Actinomadura rubteroloni: one gene and its partner. The protein of the gene in region 2 interacts with the protein of the main gene of each other region in a pairwise test. Links are inferred from orthologs where the notes say so. Each region holds a gene or a part of one and is shown on either strand. Other genes may lie near its edges.

What was found.
Region 1: the proteins of dprA (region 2) and recA interact in binary tests that used the Bacillus subtilis proteins (3 or more experiments, as listed by UniProt). The link is inferred for Actinomadura rubteroloni from one-to-one orthologs.

What each region holds. Positions count from the first base shown.
Region 1 is NZ_MTBP01000002.1:758,370-761,631, forward strand. The notes cover bases 114-3,060. They hold recA (recombinase RecA), read right to left. Parts: upstream 2,190-3,060; coding sequence 1,038-2,189; downstream 114-1,037. Other genes in these bases: BTM25_RS15025 (ATP-grasp domain-containing protein), read left to right, coding at 2,456-3,060. In the rest of the region: more of BTM25_RS15025, read left to right, coding at 3,061-3,262. UniProt on the Bacillus subtilis protein: Multifunctional protein involved in homologous recombination, DNA repair and competence.
Region 2 is NZ_MTBP01000002.1:892,339-895,653, reverse strand. Bases 259-3,258 are described here. They hold dprA (DNA-processing protein DprA), read right to left. Parts: upstream 2,335-3,258; coding sequence 1,183-2,334; downstream 259-1,182. Other genes in these bases: BTM25_RS15655 (YifB family Mg chelatase-like AAA ATPase), read right to left, coding at 2,331-3,258. In the rest of the region: more of BTM25_RS15655, read right to left, coding at 3,259-3,315. UniProt on the Bacillus subtilis protein: Protein that helps load RecA onto ssDNA during transformation. Binds cooperatively to circular ssDNA, is able to bridge different segments of DNA. Favors the loading of RecA onto SsbA- or SsbB-coated ssDNA and formation of RecA-DNA filaments.

The DNA of each region.
Region 1 (3,262 bases), 130 kb from region 2 along the record:
CTGGGACGCGGTAGCGCGCTGTGGGCTTGGGGCGCGCTGGCGTCCGGCGGCGCGTGGGGGCGTGCGCTCGTTCTGGTCTTGGGGCTCGCCGTCGGGACGGTCCGTGGGCGGAGTTCGGCGTTCGGGTTCGACGTGGCCAGCGGCTTCGGGGCGGCCCCTCGACTCGTCCGGGTCACCGGTCTCGCTTCCGGCCGGGCCTCGCGTCCGGTCGTCGTCCCCGGCGTTCCGCCGCGCGGACGATGTGCGCCGTTCTCCTGAACGCTTCTGTGTTCCGCTGCGGCGCGTGCGTGCGCCCGTGCCGAATGAGGCGCCGCCGCGCGGCGCCAGATGACCGAACGGATTGTCCGGGCCGCCGCGCCGCCGGGCTTCTTCCTCCGCGGACCGGAGATGCTCGAACGGCCCCCCGCCCGCCCGGTCCGCCGCCGTGCCGGGCGCCACGGGAGACGACGCCTCGGCGTCCGTCTCCGGGGGCGCGGATGACCCGTCCCCTTCGGGTGCGGTCGTCCCGCCCGCGCCGGTCAGGTGCGCGAACGGACTCGCGGACGGGTCCGGACGTTCACCGGCTGGCTTCGCCAGATGCGCGAAGGGCGACTCGCCGCCCGCCCCCGGACGCGACGGAGGCGCCAGATGGCCGAACGGGTTCTCCACGGGGCGCGGGCCGCGACCGAGATCGGCGAACGGGCTTCCGCCCGCCGGGCTCCATTCCGCGACCGTGTCCCCCGCGCCCTCCGCGTCCCCCGCGTCCTCTGTGTCCCCGTAGCTCGGGTCCTGCGAACGTGCGTCCGCCGCGTCCGGCGGTTCCGAGCCCGTGTTCGTTGCGGACGCGTTCTCGGTGAGCCGGACCTTGCGGGTCGGGTCGTCGGGGACGGGTGGTTCGTCGGTCGTCATGGGCGTGTCCCGGGGACGTCGTGAGCGGCGGCGCCATCGGGGAAGGTCCGGCCGCCGCCGAGGCGGGACCGGGAAGGGCGCCGCCGCCCCGCATCAGGGATCATCGCTCAGCCGACCGTCGGACGTCACCCTTCTCGGCGGATCGGGCGTCAGGATTCGGCCGGGGCAGCCGTGGCCGCAGGGGCGGCCGTGGCAGCCGGGGCGGCCTTGGCGGTGCGGCCCTTGCGGCCCGTGGCGGGCGCCGGGACGGCCGGGGCGTCGACCGGCTTGGCGGCCTCGGTGGTCTCCGCCGCCTCCTTGTCGACCTTGGGCCCGATGCCCAGCTTCTCCTTGATCCGCTTCTCGATCCCGTCGGCCATGTCCGGGTTGGCCTTCAGGAAGTTGCGGGCGTTCTCCTTGCCCTGGCCGAGCTGGTCGCCGTCGCAGGTGTACCAGGCGCCCGACTTGCGGACGAAGCCGTGCTCGACGCCGAGGTCGATCAGGCCGCCCTCGCGGGAGATGCCCTGGCCGTAGAGCAGGTCGAAGTCGGCGACCCGGAACGGCGGCGCCATCTTGTTCTTCACGACCTTCACCCGGACGCGGTTGCCGACCGCCTCGGTGCCGTCCTTGAGCGTCTCGATGCGGCGCACGTCCAGCCGGACGGAGGCGTAGAACTTCAGCGCCTTGCCGCCGGTCGTGGTCTCGGGCGAGCCGAACATCACGCCGACCTTCTCGCGGAGCTGGTTGATGAAGATCACGGTGGTGCGGGTCTGGTTGATCGCGCCGGTCAGCTTGCGGAGCGCCTGCGACATCAGCCGGGCCTGGAGGCCGACGTGGCTGTCGCCCATCTCGCCCTCGATCTCGGCGCGGGGGACGAGCGCCGCGACCGAGTCGATGACGACGATGTCGATCGAGCCGGAGCGGATCAGCATGTCCGTGATCTCCAGCGCCTGCTCGCCCGTGTCGGGCTGGGAGACCAGCAGGGCGTCGATGTCGACGCCGAGCTTGCCGGCGTACTCGGGGTCCAGGGCGTGCTCGGCGTCCACGAACGCCGCGATGCCGCCCTTGCGCTGGACGCTCGCGACCGCGTGCAGGGCGATGGACGTCTTGCCGGAGCCCTCCGGCCCGTAGACCTCCACCACGCGCCCGCGCGGCAGGCCGCCGATGCCGAGCGCGATGTCGAGGGAGATCGCGCCGGTCGGGATGACCTCCACCGGGGCGCGCGTCTCCTGGCCCATCCGCATGACCGAGCCCTTGCCGAACTGCCGCTCGATCTGGGCGAGGGCGGTTTCGAGAGCCTTCTCCCGGTCGTTCGCTGCCATGTCTGCCCCTTCGTCTGTTGCTGTCGCCGGCCCGGTGGCTCTCGCCCCGCCCGTGGCGGCGGTGTCGGAGGCGACGTTACGAGGAGCCGCCGACAGTTTCGAGTCGGCGGGGCGGTTGTGGATAACGTCGCGCGCCGCGACCAGCGTACCGAACATTCGTTCGATCATGGCCGCGTGTACTGATTCACCCGGGAATCTCCGTGCATCAGGCGGTCCGACGCCGTACGCTGGCGCAGTCCTGCGCGGTCCCCGGAGGGTTCCGAAACATGACGCTGACCGTCCTCTTCTGCGGCGATCCGCTCCGCCCCCGGCTCGTCGACCGGCACTTCGCCCGCGAGGCCGGCGCCGTCCGGGACCACTACGGCGAGATCGCCCTCATCGACCACGACGCGCTCGTCCGGGGCGACGCCACGGCCGCCGTCCGCGCGGTGCCGCGCGACCTCGGTCCGGCCTGGTACCGAGGCTGGATGCTGACGGGCGACGCGTACGCCGCCCTGGCCGAGGCCCTGCGCGGACGCGGGACGACCCTGCTCACCCACCCCGACGACTACCGGCGCGCGCACGAGCTGCCGGGCTGGCACGACACGTTCGCGGGCATCACCCCGGCCAGCGTGTGGCGTCCGCTGTCCCCCGGCGGCGACGTCGGCGACCTGACGGACCTGGTGCGTCCCCTGCGCCCCGGGCCGGCGGTCGTGAAGGACTACGTCAAGTCCCGCAAGCACGAATGGGAGGCGGCCTGCTTCGTCCCGGAGGTGAAGGACGCCGCGGCGCTGCGCGCGGTGGTGGCCGAGATGGTCGCGCTGCAGGACGAGTTCCTCGCGGGCGGCGTCGTCGTGCGCGAGTTCGAGGAGTTCGACGGGGCGGGCGAGTCGCGCGTGTGGTGGGTGGACGGCGAGCCCGTGCTCGTGGGGCCGCATCCCGACAGTCCCGGAGTCGAACCCGAGCCGGACCTGATGGACGTGGCGCCCGCCGTCCGGGCGCTCGGCTGCCGGTTCATCACCACCGACCTGGCGCAGCGCCGGGACGGTGCGTGGCGGGTCGTGGAGGTCGGCGACGGCCAGGTCAGCGATCTG
Region 2 (3,315 bases):
GGGCCGCGCCCACACTGTCCTGCGTCCCCATCGGCCAGTGTCGCGGGTCCGCGTCTGCGTCGGCCCGCCCCCAGGCTTGCCCGCGCCCGCGACGACCCGAGCTCAAGACGTTCCGACCGCTCAGGCCACCCGGCGTCGGGCCACGCCCGCGGTCCCGCGTCCCCGCCAGCCGGCGTCGGCCCGCGTGCGCGTTGGCGCGCCCCCAGGCTGTTCCCGTGCCCGCGCTGGCCCGTGCCCAGGACGTTCGGCGCTCGGGCCGCCCCGCGCCGAAGGCTTGCTGCGTTAGCGACGACCAGCGCTTAGGCCGGTTCCAGCGCTCAGGCCGCTCCGCATCGGGCCGCGCCCGCACGGTCCCGTGCCCCCGTCGGTCGGCGTCGTCGGCGCCTTGTCCGCGTCGGCCCGCCCCCAGGCCGTTCCCGTGCCCGCACCGACCCATGCTCAGGCCGTTCCGACCGCTCAGGCCGCCCGGCGCCGGGCCGCGCCCACGCGGTCCCGTGTCCGCCGCGCAGCCCGTGGACCTGCGCCCAGCCCGTCATGCCGACCGGCACGCGGTGCCGCAGCACGTAGCCGGGGCACGTGCCGTCGGCCGGTGTCGGCCCGCGTGCGCGTCGGCCCGCCCCAGGCCGTTCCCGTGCCCGCGCTGGCCCGTGCTCAGGACGTTCCGGGGCTCAGGCCGCCCCGCGTCGGCCCACACCCCAGGCTTGCCCGCGTTCGCGACGACCAGCGTTAGGCCTTCCGTCGCTCAGGCCGTTCCGGCGCAAACGTCGCCCGGCGTCAGGCTGCGCCCGCACGGACCTACGTCCCCGTCGGCTGGCGTGGGTCCGTGTCCGCGTTGGCCCGCGCGCCAGGCTTGCCCGCGCCCGTGACGACACGTGCTCAGGCCGACCCACGTGACGGCGGCCAACGCTGCTGGCCTCCACTCGGCGCACGGCGACGACTGCCGGACCATCTCGAGCTGAGAACTTCGTCGTAATGCTCTCGTACGTGAGCCTGCTGGGGGCGGTCGGGCGGCGAACTGTCGCGGGTTGAGCGGGAGAGTTCTCGCATTCTGAGGACGGGGACGCTCGGGGTGGGTGATGCGGCTGATGATGAGCGGCGCGCTGGTCATGCGTGGACTGCGGGACATGGGTGGCTTTCTTTGGTTCGTGGTGAGCGGGCGGGATGGGTTGGAGTTGCGGGCGGTCAGGAGCGGTCTTTGGCGAGGGCGGTGAGGCGCCAGCCTCCGGGTGTTCGTTCGACGAAGCCGCCTGCGGCGAGGAGGCCGAGTTTTGCGTTGACGGCGGTCAGGTCGAGGCCCGCGCGTGCGGCGAGTTGGGCGGGGCCTGCGGCGCCGCGGGCGGGCAGGGATTCGAGGACCGTTCGTGTCATCGGGTCCAGACGGTCGCGGGGGAGGACCGGGTCGCGCGGTGGGGGAGCCAGGTCGGCGCCGAGACGGCCGAGGGCCTCGATCACCTCTTCGGGGCGCGTGACGAGCAGCGCGGGCGGCGAATCGCGCAGCAGGCGGTGGCAGCCTTCGGACGCGCCTGACGTCACCGGGCCTGGGACGGCCATCACCTCGCGGCCGAGGCGTCGCGCCCAGGATGCGGTGTTCAGTGCTCCGCTCCGCCAGGCCGCCTCGACCACGACTGTGCCGCGCGTGAGCGCCGCGATGACCCGGTTGCGGACTAGGAACCTCGATCTGCGCGGCGTCGTTCCGGGTGGTGACTCGCTCACCAGCAGGCCACGGCTCGCGAGTTCGGCGAACAGTCCTTCGTGCGAGGCCGGATAGGGGACGTCCACGCCGTTGGCGAGGACCGCGAGCGTTGATCCGTCGGCGGCGAGTGCGCCGCGGTGCGCTGCCGCGTCGATGCCCATCGCGCCGCCGGAGACGATCGTCCAGTCCTTCTCGGCGAGCCGCGCGGCGAGTTCGGCGGCGATGCGCGTCCCGTAGGGCGTGGACGCGCGGGCGCCGACCATCGCGACCGACCGCAGGCACCCGTTGCGAAGGTCGCTGGGGCCGCGCAGCCAGAGCGCGTAGGGACGTTCGTCGCCGAGATCCTCCAGCGTCGTCGGCCACTCCGGATCGCCGGGACACACCAACCGGACGCCGAGCTGTTCGGCGATCGTCAGGTCCGCCTCGGTGTCCACGGTCGGCAGGCGACGGCGCCAGTGTTCGAGCCGTGTCACCGCCTTGTGCTTCTCCTCGCGGGTCTGCGCGATGCCGTCCGGGAGCGTCCCGTCGCGGATCGTCGCGAGCGCGCCCGGCGGTCCGCTCCAGTCGATGAGGCGGTTGAGCAGGCGGTCGCCGGGCTCGGCGAGGGCCGTCAGCGCGGCTCGTGCGATGCGCTCGTTCATGTGCCCTGTCCCATCCGTAGTGCCAGTGCTCCGCCGACGTCGTCGGCGTCGGGTTCGTCGCGGTCCGCCAGGTCCGCGATCGTCCAGGCGACGCGCAGGACCCGGTCCATGCCGCGTGCGCTGAGGCTTCCGTTCTGCAGCGCGTCGTCGATCGCGCGCATGGCGTCGGCGGACGGCGTGAAGCGGCGCCGCAGTTCGGGGCCCGGGATCTCGGAGTTCGAGCGCCATGGGGTGTCCGCGAGGCGTTTGGCGGTCCGGTCCCGTGCCGCCGCCACGCGTTCGGCGACCACGTCGCTGCTCTCGGCGAAGTCCAGGTCGTAGCGCAGTTCGGCGCGGCTCGCGGGCGAGAGTTCCAGTTTCAGGTCGACACGGTCCAGTAGCGGCCCCGACAACCGCGATTGGTACTTGCGGCGCAGCGCGGGAGCGCAGGTGCAGTCACGTCGGTTCGCCGCCGCGCACGGGCACGGGTTGGCCGCCAGGATCATCGTGAACCGGGCCGGGAACCGTGCCGTCCCTTCCGCTCGGGCGATCCGCACCTCGCCGTCCTCCAGCGGTTGCCGCAGGACGTCGAGGACGCCTTGCTTGAACTCCGCAGCCTCGTCGATGAACAGGACGCCGCGGTGCGCGAGGGACGCGGCTCCCGGCTGGAGAGACCGGCCGGACCCGCCGCCCACGAGCGCGGGCTCGCTCGCGGTGTGGTGCGGTGCGTGGAACGGCGGATGGGTGATCAGCGGTTGTCCGGGCGGCAGGGTGCCCGCCACGGAATGGATCGCCGTCACCTCCAGCGCGGCGTCCTGTTCCAGCGGCGGGAGGAGGGTCGGCAGCCGTTCGGCCAGCATGGTCTTCCCGCAGCCCGGCGGGCCGGAGAAGTAGAGATGATGGCCGCCCGCGGCGCTGATCTCCAGGGCGCGGCGTCCCTCGGCCTGACCCCGGACGTCCGCGAGGTCCACCCTCGGACGCCGATCGGGCGGACGCGCCGGC